One region of the Pseudoalteromonas tunicata genome, then DNA from elsewhere that is predicted to be linked to it. Evidence: predicted binding sites of a transcription regulator. Region 1 holds the regulator's gene; the other holds the start of a gene.
What was found. The regulator MetJ, encoded in region 1, represses methionine synthesis genes. The targets are predictions, from matches to a motif close to TAGACGTCTAGACGTCTA.
Positions count from the first base shown of each region.

Region 2: the regulator MetJ is predicted to act here: its motif matches at 3,126-3,143, upstream of PTUN_RS03980 (methylenetetrahydrofolate reductase).

Region 1 is NZ_CP011032.1:3,470,650-3,478,190, forward strand. It holds gene metL (bifunctional aspartate kinase/homoserine dehydrogenase II) at 1-1,287, opposite strand, end outside; gene metB (cystathionine gamma-synthase) at 1,294-2,559, opposite strand; gene metJ (met regulon transcriptional regulator MetJ) at 2,804-3,127, shown strand; gene PTUN_RS15715 (malic enzyme-like NAD(P)-binding protein) at 3,170-4,411, opposite strand; gene hemN (oxygen-independent coproporphyrinogen III oxidase) at 5,010-6,380, shown strand; gene PTUN_RS15725 (DUF2489 domain-containing protein) at 6,446-6,943, opposite strand; gene yihI (Der GTPase-activating protein YihI) at 6,940-7,518, opposite strand.
Region 2 is NZ_CP011032.1:845,558-853,098, reverse strand. It holds gene PTUN_RS03985 (M16 family metallopeptidase) at 46-2,862, opposite strand; gene PTUN_RS03980 (methylenetetrahydrofolate reductase) at 3,185-4,141, shown strand; gene PTUN_RS03975 (response regulator transcription factor) at 4,371-5,057, shown strand; gene PTUN_RS22110 (OmpA family protein) at 5,054-5,485, opposite strand; partial or broken gene PTUN_RS22105 (CsgG/HfaB family protein) at 5,537-6,307, opposite strand; gene PTUN_RS03965 (curli assembly protein CsgF) at 6,304-6,726, opposite strand; gene PTUN_RS03960 (CsgE family curli-type amyloid fiber assembly protein) at 6,735-7,142, opposite strand; gene PTUN_RS03955 (curlin) at 7,165-7,541, opposite strand, start outside.

The sequences.
Region 1 (7,541 bases):
CACAGCCAACTCTTGTGAAACACTGACTAACTTATCATGCAAAATTGTTAATCTGTCAGTATCTAACTGCTGCTCACAAAGCAGAATACAATAATCTTCATGACTATAAATAAAACGTAAATTAACGTTATTTTCTGCCAAAATTACTTTTGCCGATTGCGCTAATTGATGGCCATCTCCATGCTGACACACCAAGGCAATACCCGACACATTTGACTCAACTAGATTACAACGCCCAGCCAACAGAGTTAAAACTTGATGACCTAAAGCAGCTGGCACAAGTAAATATACCTCATCTTTTTCCACAAAATGATGAAGTGCGTGCTGTACTATCCGACTTAGCTCACCCACTTCACCTTCATGTAAATCTGCAACTTTTAATAAATCGTAATGATCTAGATTGGTGATAAAACGTTTTTGTTTCGCAAATCCTTCTTTTACGATTTCAGTCGCCGCACTGCTACTATCAAAACTACTGCGCACAACAAGTTTAATATCAGTGTCTTTAAGCGGGGTTAGTGTTTTGGCATGTAAAACTGGATTTCCCAAACGAGCAAGCAAATTTGCTTGACCACGGCAAATTTTACCATAACGAATCGCTTGTTTTACTTTGCGAGGATCAGTACTAAATACACCTTGGGTATCAGTCCAAATTGAAACACTCTCAGCACAGATATAACGCGCAAATAAAGTCGCACTATAGTCACTCCCATTACGACCGAGTGTAATGGTTTGCCCTTGTTCATCACTTGCGATAAAACCTGTAACAACATTATATTTTGTTGCACTAAATTGCCCACAGGCAATTACGTTTTTCTCATGTTGCAATACACCTTGCGCTAAGGTCAGCAGCTCTCTGGCATCAAAGCTTTGTGCTGCAACATTTAGCTGCTGTAAATATAAACCTAATAACCGTGCAGACCACAGCTCACCATGCGCTAAAAGATGAGCCTCTTGTAAATGTTGCGAGGCAATTTTTTCGCCTATCGAAATAAGCTCGGCATCCAACAGCTCAAGCGCTGAATCTTTATAAGAATCAGTTAATAAATCAGCAATTAATTCAAACTGATTTGCCGAAAGTAATGCTAAAACATCCGATATAGCCTGCTGATCGGCTTGGCGATAACTCTGCCAAAGCTTAACTAAGGTATCAGTCGTTTTACCTGCGGCTGAAACTACAACAACATCACCAAGTGCCGCTTGCTGTAAAATAATATTAGTCACTGCATGATAGCGCTTGGCACTACTTAAGCTTGAACCACCAAATTTGTGTACTGAACGAGTCATCTTAAATTACCATAATGCAACGTGAGCAGGGCTAAAACAAAATGCGGCTGAAGAGTTATTTTGCTCATCTGCTTTAACTGGCTTTGGCTCAGCTACTGGCTGGCCCTTATCTTCACCAGGGCGAGTTTCAGAAAAGTTTCGCTCTAAATCTGCGAGTAAATCTTCAATATCCTCAATACCCACTGAAATACGAATTAAAGTATCACCTACCCCAGCCTCTAAACGAGCCTGAGGATCCATTCCTGCATGAGTCATAGTCGCTGGATGGCAAATTAAGCTTTCAACGCCACCTAAAGACTCAGCCAAGGTGAAGTGCTTGCAATTAGTTAAAAAACGAGCTGCATCGTTGATATCACCTTTAATATCAAAACTAACCATACCGCCAAAACCACGCTGTTGCTGTTTAGCTAATTGATGTTGCGGGTGAGATTCAAGCCCAGGGTAATAAACACTTTTAACAAAAGGGCTACGCTCTAAATATTCGGCGATTAAAAAGGCATTTTGCTCATGTTGCTTGATCCGGACATTCAAAGTGCGAATACCGCGCAAAGTTAAATAACTATCAAATGGTGCGCCGGTAATGCCAATATTATTAGCCCACCAAGCAAGCTCATCACCAAGCTCTTGAGTACGAGCAATCACCGCACCACCAACAACATCCGAGTGTCCATTAATATATTTAGTTGTTGAATGCACAACAACATCAACACCAAATTCAATAGGATTTTGCAATGCTGGCGATAAAAACGTGTTATCCGCAGCAACTAAAGCACCACATTTTTTTGCTGTAGCAACAACTTTAGCAATATCAGTTAAACGTAAAAGCGGATTACTTGGCGTCTCAATCCAAATTAACTTAGGTTTAATTTGTTCAATATCATCAAAACTCTTATCTAGAGTAAAATTAACAACTTTTAATTTTAATAAGCCACGCTTTTCTAAACTAGTGAAAAGACGATAACTACCACCATAACAATCATGAGGGATCACTAAAGTGTCTTGGCTTGATAACAGCTGAGTCACTAAATGAACCGCAGCCATGCCTGTTGCGGTAACTATACCTTTTGCGCCACCTTCAAGCTCAGCTAATGTTTCAGCTAAGATATCTCGAGTTGGATTACCACTGCGGCCATAATCATATGCGCGCTTGGTATTAAAATCGGCAAAAGAATAAGTTGTTGATAAATATAGAGGTGGCACGACTGCGCCGTGATGTTTATCAGCTTCTATTCCTTTACGGACTGCGATAGTCGCTTTTTTGGTATCGTTCATTTTAAAACCCACAAACAGTTAGATGTTTAGACGTCTAAAAGGTTAAATTAACACAAGGCAGAAGTCAAAACATTTATACGTCTAAATAGCTAAATAAATGGTATTTGACTATATATTTTAAACCGATAAAATTTCGCCACGACAAAGCCAATAACTTTAGATTATAGATAATATTCTTTGGGATTTTTAATAATTACAACATTGGCAAACAAGGCACGCAGTTCAATTAAGGCAACCAATATTTATGGCAACAAAATGGAATGGTGAATATATTCACCCATATGCAGAACACGGTAAAAAATCTGAGCAAGTAAAAAAAATTACCGTTTCTATCCCACTAAATGTATTAAAAGTTTTAACCGATGAACGCACTCGTCGCCAAGTTAATAACTTACGCCACGCCACCAACAGTGAATTGTTATGTGAAGCATTTCTTCATGCTTTTACTGGTCAGCCACTGCCTAATGATGAAGATTTACGCAAAGATAACCCTGAGCACGTTCCAGCCGAAGTGCGCGACATAATGCTCAGAATGGGCTTAGAATTACCCGTTTTAGAAGACGAATAAAAAAAGCCTCAACTAAGTTGAGGCTTTTTTTTAACGTAAAAATTACTGCATGTAATTTTCAGGTAAAGGAATTCGCGCAACACCTGAAGCTACGGCAGCTTGCGCTACCGCTAATGCTACACGTGGCAACAAACGCGGATCCATTGGTTTTGGAATAATATAATGTGCGCCAAATTCTAACGAATCGACACCGGCAGCTTGCAATACTTCAGCAGGCACAGGCTCTTTAGCAATTTGACGAATTGCATTTACAGCAGCAATTTTCATTTCATCATTAATCCTTTTTGCCCTAACATCGAGCGCACCACGAAAAATAAACGGAAAACACAAAACATTATTAACTTGGTTTGGATAATCAGAACGACCTGTTGCCATAATTAAATCTGTACGCGCAGCATTAGCTTCATCAGGATGAATTTCAGGATCTGGATTTGAACAAGCAAATACCACTGGTTTATCAGCCATCAACTTTAAGTCATCAGCAGAAATTAAATTAGGGCCAGATACACCAACAAAGACATCGGCATCGGTAATTACATCTTGCAAGGTACGCTTATCAGTATTATTTGCAAACAGTTCTTTATACTCATTTAAATCATCACGACGGGTATGAATAACACCTTTGCGATCAAGCATATAAATATGTTCACGCTGAGCACCACATTTAATTAGCAACTCCATACATGCAATTGCAGCAGCGCCCGCACCCAAACAAACAATTTGTGCATCGTGCAGATTTTTGCCTTGAACTTCTAACGCATTAAGCATACCTGCAGCCGTCACAATCGCTGTACCGTGCTGATCATCATGAAATACTGGGATATCACAACGCTCAATTAGTGCTTTTTCAATTTCAAAACATTCAGGTGCCTTGATATCTTCAAGATTAATACCGCCAAATGTATCAGCAATATTTTCAACCGTATTAATAAAGTCTTCGGTAGTACGGTGCTTTACTTCAATATCGATAGAATCAATTCCAGCAAAACGCTTAAATAATAGTGCTTTACCTTCCATTACGGGCTTAGATGCTAATGGCCCTAAATTACCCAATCCTAAAATGGCAGTTCCATTTGAGATAACAGCAACTAAATTGCCCTTAGCGGTATATTTATAAGCATCGGCTGGATTTGCTGCGATTTCACGAACAGGTTCAGCAACGCCAGGGCTATAAGCTAGCGCAAGATCTTTTGCTGTTTCAGCTGGTTTAGTCAATTCAATACTGATTTTACCTGGAACGGGTTCGGCGTGGTATTTTAAAGCTTGTTCTCTAAAGTCTGACATGAGGCGATATTTTCCTGCAAGAAGTTAAGTGTGAGAGTGAGATAAAATTCGCTACTGAGTTTAACGATACCTGTATTAAGCAGAATTTCAAGTAAAATACTGTCAAACAACAAAAAACGATCATTTGCCTATATTCTACCTAATTTTAGTGATTTTACTCCCCTTTTCACAGAAATTCCCCTTACTAACAACTTATTTATGCATATTAATAAACAAAATTATGAATATAAAACCAACAAATACCACGTAAAACGCTATAAAAAAACACCTATCTATAACCGAAATAAGCACTCTTACAATTGATACAAGTTAAAATCAAAGTTCACCATAAAAACCATTATTAATGAAGGATAACCCACATATCACGAAAAATAATAACAGATATGACCAGATAAAAACCTTTTCCTCACCATCACTTAGTACTAAAAACAACCACCTTATAAACTCTTTTTTAAATGCCTAAACTGAATAAATTTTCATATTTAATCGTTAGTATTTTTACGATTACTTTTGGTTAGCTTGTGCCAGATCAAACTATGTTTGAGCTCGCCACTTATAATTTAAGCCTCATTCATCAGCATTATTTAAGGCATTCGTCGTGCAAAATACTATCGATTGGGATGATTCTCTGATCAAAAAATATAACGTATCTGGCCCAAGATATACCTCTTACCCCACGGCATTGTCATTTAATGACGGCTTTTCCAAACAAGATATGCTCAGCGCACTGGCGCAAACCAACAATAAAAAGCTATCTCTTTATATTCATATCCCTTTTTGTCATCAGCTGTGTTACTACTGCGGCTGCAATAAGATTGTGACACGCCATCAACACAAAGCAGACTTGTACCTCGATTATTTAGAACAAGAAATAACAGCGCAGGCAAAGCTTTATCAGCATTACGAAGTAGAACAGCTTCATTTAGGTGGTGGCACGCCAACATTTTTAGATCAAGCACAAATGACTCGACTAATTAACATGCTAAACCAGCATTTTCAGTTCAAAGCAGATGCGCAAAAAGGAATCGAAATTGATCCCAGATCACTTGCGGAGAATATGCTATCCGTGCTGTTTCAATTAGGATTTAACCGAGTATCATTTGGTATTCAAGATTTTAATGATGATGTACAAAAGGCCGTAAACCGTGAACAATGCGCCGAAAATGTTGCTAACTTAGTCATTGAAGCACGCCAACTTGGTTTTAAATCGGTTAATGCCGATATGATTTATGGCCTACCATTACAAACACCTGAGAGCTTTGCTGCGACGATAGATCAACTTATCAGCCTTTCACCTGATAGAGTCTCTGTTTTTAACTATGCCCATCTTCCCGATCGGTTTGCCGCACAAAGAAAAATAAAAGACCAAGACCTGCCTTGCGCCACTGACAAGCTGGCAATGTTTAAAAATACCCTAGCGCAAATGACCGCTGCAGGTTATGTCTTAATTGGAATGGATCATTTTGCTAAAAAAGATGACAGTTTAGCAATAGCCCAACAACAAGGTCTTTTACATCGTAACTTTCAAGGTTATACCACACATGGAGATTGTGATTTACTCGGCTTAGGTGTGTCTTCAATCTCTCAAGTTGGCAATAGTATTTTTCAAAATCCCAAAGAGCTCAAAGGCTATTACCAAGCGGTTGAAACCTCTGGTATTGCGGTTTGTAAAGGGCTGACATTAAATGATGACGATTGCCTAAGAGCCGATGTTATTCGCCAATTAATTTGCCACTTCACACTTGATATACCAACGATTGAGCGTCAGTATGGTATTAACTTTAAAGTCTACTTTGCATCAGCTTTAGTGCAATTACAGACTCTAGCAGCAGACAATATGCTGTCTGTTGAACCAAAGACGATAACTGTAACAGCAAAGGGGCGTTTATTTATTCGCATCATTTGTATGGCTTTTGATGCCTATTTACAGCGCCAAGCAAAACTCACTCGTTTTTCACAAGTAATTTAGCCTTAATAAGTGATATGCAATAAAAAAGAGCGACTCAATGGTCGCTCTTTTTACAACTGAAACGATTAAATCACCGTTTTTGTGGCAGGGTCTGCAGGAAAGCGCTCGATGATTAACACCAAATCTTGCATAATTTCAGCTTCAAATTCTTCTTCTTTACGCCAACGTAAAGAATCTTGCTGAAAAATTTCTTTCTTTGAATATTTTTTACGCGCCTGATGAGTGGGCATTTCTTTCACTGCATCATACATTTTAAAAACACCAGGATAAGCCAGAGCTAAATCTTGCTCTTGTTCAAACTGGTATTGCGACATTAATACCCAAATTCGCAAACAACCTTCAGAATATTCACACTGCTTTTCCTTCATTGCTTTGGCAATTAAATTAATGCTGTCTGATAACTTTAGGTTTTTTTGCGCTTGCTGAGCTTGATATTGAGCCTTCTTTTCAGCAACTTTTTCATTTTGTACTTTTACTTGGAGCAATAAACGGCCAGCATAAAATGCCAACCCTGCAATAATAATCGCACCTAAAATCAAGCTTACGATTAATAGCACACTCATTTATCATCCTCGTCATCATCAAGCCATTCATCAGCTAAATTGTTTGATAAAAATTGGCTATATAAATCATCACCTTGCTCATCATCATCATCTTCATCTTCAATACCCAGTAATTCACAAAGGGCTTGATGGCGCGCAATTTTGGTATTGAAGTATTTAGCATCTTTACCAACTAATAATTCACCACTTTCATGACGATCAATTAAATCAAGTAAACGTTGGTCATTTTCTAATTGCTCTAACTCTTGCTCAGGCGACAACTCAACTGGCACAACTTTCTTAAGCTCGACCTGTGGCTCTAAATGACGTTTAAGCACTGGCTCTGGCACAATTACAGCTGCAGCACCTGCAACTAGGCTAACAGGCTTTTTACTGCCCTTTCCTGGTTGACTATCTTTTTTTACATTCGTTTCTTGTTGGCTATTTTTGCCTTCAACAGCATTACGCGTACCAGGTTTATTGCCTGTTTTTGCTTTAGCACGCACTTCTTTTAGTGCACGCATTTCTTTTAATTTGTCTTTACTTAATTTTTTTGGGGCAAGACTGCCGCCTTTACGTGTTTTCGTTCTGCTCATTTGCTTTCAACCGTTCAGTAATT
Region 2 (7,541 bases), 1.4 Mb from region 1:
ATTTACGCGGGCTGGTTTCGCTTATTAAGCTGTTTTATAAATTAATTATAAAAACACTTTTTCAATATCGAGCACTTCAACCTGTTTTTTATTCAATTTTAGCGGGTAGCTTTCGATGATTCTATCTTCATTGATAAGCGCTGCTGGTTTATCTGAATTGTATTTCAGTGGCGAGGCTTGCTCGGTGGTTAAACGTTTTGCCATGTCTTTGCCATCACCGGTTACAAATACAAACTGAATATTATCGGTTTGTAAATTGTCACGAATAACACGGTTCACATCATCCACTGTGAGACTCGAAAGTTGCTTACGCACATAACTTACAAACTCATCCGTTTGATAAAACTGGCTATCGAGTGCATAACCGAGTTGGCGATCTTGGCTTGCAACTAACTGCGGCACAAAGTTAACTAAGAAATTACGGGTCGCTTCGAAGTTTTCTTTACTCATGCCCGCTTTGATTAATTTATCAAGCTCAAACATCGCGGTGCGGGTAGCAAAATGGGCATCGTTATTGGAACGCAGTGGACGTAACCAGACTTGGAAAATTTGCTCTGAACGACCTAAGTTTGCATCTGGCTTCGTTTGTGAGCTACCACGAGGGAAGTATTCAATATAAGAATAGTCACCATAGTTCATACCACGTACTTGGCGGATCCGCTCATATAAAAAGCTGTTTGAGCTTCTGTGCTCACCAAAGTAAGAACGGACTAACCAAAGTGCTGCCCAATCTTTGTCGCTACGAATAGTCTCAATTGGAAAGCCAAACGACACAGCTGTTGATTGTGCAGTTTTTTCAACAATTGTGGCGTGGCGACCGACTAACTTAGGTGCATCTTCAATATTCAGGCGTTTTTCATTCCCTTTTGGCAAACGAGATAAGTCTTGCAGCATTTTACTTTTCACGGCACTAGGTAAAGAGCCTGTAATACCAAGATTGAGCTTAGCTTGAGTAAACTCGGCGCGATAAAACGCTTTTACATCATCAAGGGTGATCGATTCTAAATCTGATAAATCACCATAATTGTAACTTTCATAAGCATGACCTTGGTACAATTTATGATAAAGCACTTCTTTACCTAGCTCTTCATCATTTGCTGCTTTTAAGCCCGATTTTAAGCCATCAATTTGCTCTTTTTTCAGACGCTTAAAATCATCTTCACGAAAACCAGGATTAAGTAATTGATCGCTCACTAACGCATACCAAGCTGCGGCATTATCTTTATGAACACGGCCACGTAACGAGATCATTTCTTTATCAAGCTGGCCATCAAAGCTGCCAGCTATAGGATACATGGCTTGTTTGATATCCTGATATGAACGACTTTGTGAACCACCATTGGCAAGTAAATTCACCGTCAATGCTGCTAAGCCCTTTTTCCCAACCGGATCAGCCGCTGCGCCGGTATAGAATAAAAAGTTTACATCCACCAAAGGTGAATCATTACTTTTATCAAGAACATTAAACGCCACATCTGTAGGTTTATTATTAAGCTCTGCGACTAATGCATTAAGGTTCACTTCTTGTTCAAAACCTTTGATGCTGGCTAAATCTGACATAGTCACAGTTGTACGCGCTTCATCAACAAAGTACTTATTAGCAATGTCTTTGATGTCTTGCGCTGAGATAGCATCTGCGGTCGCGTACAAGTCGTTAATCACTTCTGGGTCACGCTCAAAGTGCATGTAAGTCGCTAGAGTTGATGCAATCGCTTCTGATGAGTCAAGCCCACCCACAAAACTGTACTTTAAGTTTGATTTAAGGCTAGCTAGTTTATCAGCATCAACCAGCTCGGTCCGTGCTTTTGCATAGGTTTGGTTAATGGCATCACGCACTACCGCTAAGTCTTGCTCTTTTTCAACTTTGACAAATACATGCAATAAACCGGGATCTTTGGTTTCAGCATTGTAGGTAAACATTTGGCTAGCAATTTGTTTATCAACGACTAAATCTTGATACAGTGCTGAATTATTTGAGAAATAAAGCTGAGAAATCAAATCAAGTGCAGCGCGGTCTTTTTGTTTTGGTTGCCACGCAGTGCCTTTATACGACACTAATAACCAATGGCCCGGTAAGCCATCGTTTTTCTCGTGAATATATTTGGCCGCTTGTTGTTTTGGCTCTACAGGAATATCGGCAACATAATTGCCTTTTTGCCAATTGCCCCAATGTTTTTTTACCATCTTCATGGTTGCGTGCGGATCAACATCACCAACAATCACTAAAGATACATATTCTGGCTTATAAAACTTTTTAAAGAACTCTTTACCATAAGCCGATTGGTCTGGCATGGCTTCAATATCTTTAAAAAAGCCCATAGTGGTGTGTTTATAAGTATGCTGTTCGAACGCTTCATTTCGCACTGCAGATAACAACTTACGAATTGGGCTCGCATTATTTTTTAAGTATTCGCCTTTTACGGTTAAAGCTTCGGTGCGGAACTGCTCTTCCGTATAAGTCAGGTTTTGGAAAATATCCGCTTCTATTTCAAGTACTTTATCTAAATGCTCTTTTGAGAAATTGAGATGATAGTTGGTATAGTCGTTGGTAGTGTAAGCACGGTTATCGACCCCTGAATTTTTCAAAATATCAGAGTAAACATCTTGTGGGTATTTTTCAGAGCCTTTAAACATCATGTGTTCAAAAAAATGAGCAAAACCCGTTTTACCCGCTTCAACTTCATTACGTGAACCAACCGATACAGGAATTTGCAATGAAACAACATCAGGATAATCGGTTTTAACAATCATCACACGCAAACCATTAGGGAGTTCTTCTAGTACATAGTTTTGTGAGAATACTTTATCACTGCCGCTTTTAACTTGAGTATTGGCAGCAACAGACTGCACGGTTGGCGCCATGGCCGCTTTATTATTTTTATTGCCAGCATCAACGTGTACAACACAGCCAGACAAAGTTGCCGATACAGCCAGTGCAGTTGCAAGTAGTTTAAATTTCATGATTTTCCCTTGATTAAGGTTTATTTTTCGAGGGCTATTATGCAAAACCAAATGCCTTGGAGCGAATAAATACGACAAAAGTTTGTAAATATTTGTGCAGCTATGTCATAGCAAAATGAAAAAAATTCAACTTTGATGAAAAACTTTCACTAAAAATTTCTATCTAGACGTCTAAATGGCTGCTATATTAGCTGCATAGATTGAAATTCGTTAGGACAGGATCATGGCTTTATCGTTACAAGAGAAAATTGAAGATGCAAATCAAGGTGTCTACCTGATTGGTACCACACCACCAAAAATTGATACTGATAAAGCCCAATTAGAAATGATCGCACAAAAATTACTCAGTCGTTTACATGAAATTGAATACGATGGTGTAGTAATTTATGACATTCAAGACGAAAGCAGCCGCATTAGTGCACCGCGCCCATTTCCATTTAAACAAACGGTCGATCCGCGTGAATACAGCCAGTTACTCAGTAATTTATCTGAACTTGATGTAATCACTTACAAGAGCGTGGCGCAACGTGGTGTAGCAGAATTCAAAACTTGGCTTAACGAAACCAAAAAAGAGTTCAATCTTAAAAATTTAGTATTAGTAGGGAGTCCATCGTCTGAAGGCGACATTAAACTGAGCTTACCCGATGCGTACCAAACTCTTGCCCAAAGTGAACAAGACTTCTTTTTAGGTGGGGTTACGATTGCAGAGCGACATGCGTCAAAGCGTAATGAGCACAGTCGCTTAATCGAAAAAACCCAGCAAGGTTGTAAGTTTTTTATCTCGCAAGCTGTGTACGATGCCCAGGCAACAATCGACTTAATAACCAGTTATGCTCGTACTTGTCGCCAAGAAGGCATTAAGCCCAATCGCGTGATCTTAACTTTCACCCCGTGTGGCGGCGAAAAAACCTTACAGTTTATGCAGTGGTTAGGAATTGCTGTACCAGAAGCAACAAAATGGCGCATTCTAGATGCTGATGATTCACTTAATGAATCAATTCGAATTTGTCGTGAAAACCTCAATCAGATTTTACGCAGCTGTGCTCATTTAGATGTGCCGCTGGGTTTAAATATTGAAAGCCTAACAAATCGTAAAGAAGAGATTGATGCATCGATTAATTTATACCGCTTATTAAAAGCGACTATGGAATTAAACCTTGCTGAAAAACAAATTGCTTAACCCATCATAACCAAGCGATCTCGCTCAAGCTGTGCCCCCAGCTTGGGCCTCAAAATGACAACGCTATCATATTGATAAATATTAATTTTTATATTTGCATTAATCTGAATCAGCTGACTTTTATTCCTTTTTAATCTAACTTATTATTTTACTTATGTACCACAATTGAGTACGTTAGCTTTCCGCTTTAAACAATCTTCTTACCAAACAAAATAAAAGGAAGTTATAAGTGAATTGGAAAGAATCAAACGTATATCTACAAGTTTCATCCCATCATCACGAGTCCCACACAGTGAATGTATTACTTAAAGTGCTCGAGACCTTATGTTGTAATGTAAAAGTTGACACCTCTTTACCTCATGAACAAGTCGAAAATCCATTTAATTTATACCTAGTGTGCGCGAAAGAAACGCCTTGGAATGACATGCTCCCAGCGCAGTTAATGAGCTTAGCCCGTGACAATAATGTGATTGTCTATAACGCAAAAAGCCACTGCATCTCTGAGCAATTATTATTAATGGCTAATATTAAAGGGATTTTTTATCAAAATGATACTCCCGATATTTTACTCAAAGGGATTAGTAAAATTTTAAATAACGAGTTGTGGTTTAAACGCAGTTCAATCTGTAACGCTTTTAGTAATTTGTTAGCGCAACAACCAAAATACCAAAGCCAAGATGAAAGTAGTATGAGTCTTGAAAAACTCACCAATCGTGAACGCACTATTATTAGACTCGTTTCACAAGGTGCTAAAAATAAAGATGTGGCCGAAAAACTGCACATCAGTGATCACACAGTGAAAACTCATCTTTATAGCGCTTTTCGTAAAACTAATGCCCGTAACCGAATTGAACTGGCTAACTGGGCACAAAAGTTTTTACCACCGACGATACAAAGTACGGCAGAGCTAAATTAGCCCGAACGCGTATCGATTAATTTCACAATCACCCGGCGATCGAAAAACAACCCTTCAGGATCCGTGACTTGATAGACAGCTTGCTCATCGCCAAGACCCGCAACACTGATCCGCTGTTGCACAATCCCTTGATTGTTAAGGTATTGTGCAACGCTATGCGAACGCGCTAATGATAAGCTTCGGTTTTCCTGCTCAAGCCCTCTTTGATCTGCAAAACCTTGTAGCTCAATCGCTAAATAGTCGGTACTTTTAACTAAACTAACAATGCTATTGAGCTGTTCACTATAAACAGGTTCAAGTTGTGCACTACCCGTTCTAAATTGCACCGCAAAACTTAACGCATTGGTATTTTTGCTAAGTGCTAACTGCTCGGTTGTTGCCTCTTTTGTTGGTGTGGCAATTACGGTTTTAGTTTGATTTTTACGCATTAATGCCGCATTTTTACTGCGCGCTTGCTCTAAGAATTTCTCATTTTGCTCTTTTGTAGTCCAAATTCCTTTTTCAATCCCTTTAGTCACTAAGGTAGTAAGCGCTTTTTCAATCGCTTGTTTGACACAAATATGCATTGGTTCGTTATCACTGAAGCCTGCTTCAGCCTCAGCTAAACGCTTGTAACTGACATAACGGAAAAAACCAGCGCGGATCTCTTGGCTTAAGACTTTTTTAGTGGTGGCTACAGAGAGCAATACTTGCCCTGTTCGTACATCAACGGCACGTAAATAAATGGAGATAACATCTTCGCGGTAAAGCTCAGAGGCACCGATACCAAAATACTCCATGCCTAAGCCACCGGTTTTAACATTGGAGTCATAACTAATAATGCCACCTTCGAGAATTACTTTGGCTGTAGTGAGCGCAGGTAATTGGGTTTTTTCATCTTCTTTATTACTAATGCCCGCTCGTACAATTTTACGCTCGGTTAAAATATTTTGCAGACCTTCACGCTCAACAGGCACAAACCAGTCAGATTCATGCAGCGCTTGGATCAAGATAGAGTTTGCCCCTTGTGTTACGGCTGTTGAAAATGAACTTACATTCGCTTGCGGCTTATATTGCCCGGTTTGATCGCGAAATGAATAAACAGACACCGCAATACTGCCGGCCGGTGCGGGTAAATTAGCAAACTCAGTAAAGGTCTCGGTTTGCGCTAAATTTTGTGCCAACTCAATGTCTGGCGGTAACGTACGGTTGATAACACTACAACCACTTAGGAGCAATAACGCACCTAACATAACACTATTTTTTTTCATCCACCAAACCTCGGTACTTCTACTACAACTATCTCACCTGTGACTGTATTGGTAATTTGCACCGTAATTGAATCAGTACCACTGGTTAGCACTTGAATTTCATAATCGCCACTCATAAAAATTGAGTCTTGATTAAAAATACTGTCATCAACGCCTTCACCAAAGGCCAAATCGGTAATTTCTCTGACCATACGATTGATATAAGAACGCTCTAATGATTCTTGAAATTTTTCGGCGTAGGTTTTTTCGTTAACAGGGGCTTTGTGTTTATTTTGCGCTTGAGCTTTATTGAGTAACATCGAGCCATTTAATGGGCTGCCACCAAAGCTGGGATTAATTGGGGTATATACTAATTCACTGGCCGAGACATTCACTGCCCACCAGCTTACTATACTGATTATTATTGTTTTTTTTAACATCGTACTGACTACCATCCGCTACTTGCTAAATCATCGCTTTGCTCTGTAAATTGCGATCGTGCAATTGCATCAATTGTGGTGAAAATAGCTTGTTCTACTTTATCTTCTACCGATTCAATCCGCCGACCTAAATAGGTGGCATAAATAACCTGATTATTCATTTCGAGCACGAGCCTAGTGCCAGCTCTTGGCATGACGGTTTCTTTGATGACAACATTTATACCAGAAGTGTTTGGAACATCTTGCCAAAGTAAACTGAACTTTGCATAAAACTCATGGCCAGAACGGCTTAAAGAACGGTCGAGCAGCAAGCCTCCAATTTCGATTTCAGTATCTGCATGACTTTGGAAAAAATGAAGAAATAACCAACAACAAAATAAAATTCTATATCGCATTTTTGATAAAATCGGGGCCATATTGGCCCCGCCTTTTGTACAATTATTGCTGTACGATCGTTGCACTATTGAAATCACCCACTTGAGTAATCGCAATGCTGCCAGATGCACTAATAATTGAACCTTCTACTAAGTTGCCATCACCGATTTGATTGATGCTAAGCATAACATCACCACCGCCCACTAACATTGCATCACCACCGATGCCACCAATCATGTTGTAGTTACCAGTTTGTGCGATATCAATATTATGGCCGCTACCTTCAATCATCATATCAAGTGAGTTTAAATCACCAGATTGTGCGATATCGACCGAGCTATTATTGCTATCAAGAATATTACTGAAGGTTACCGTTGATTCATTTTCATCACCCGATTGCGTCACCATAATCTCATTATTAAAGCTAGTTAACGCTACAT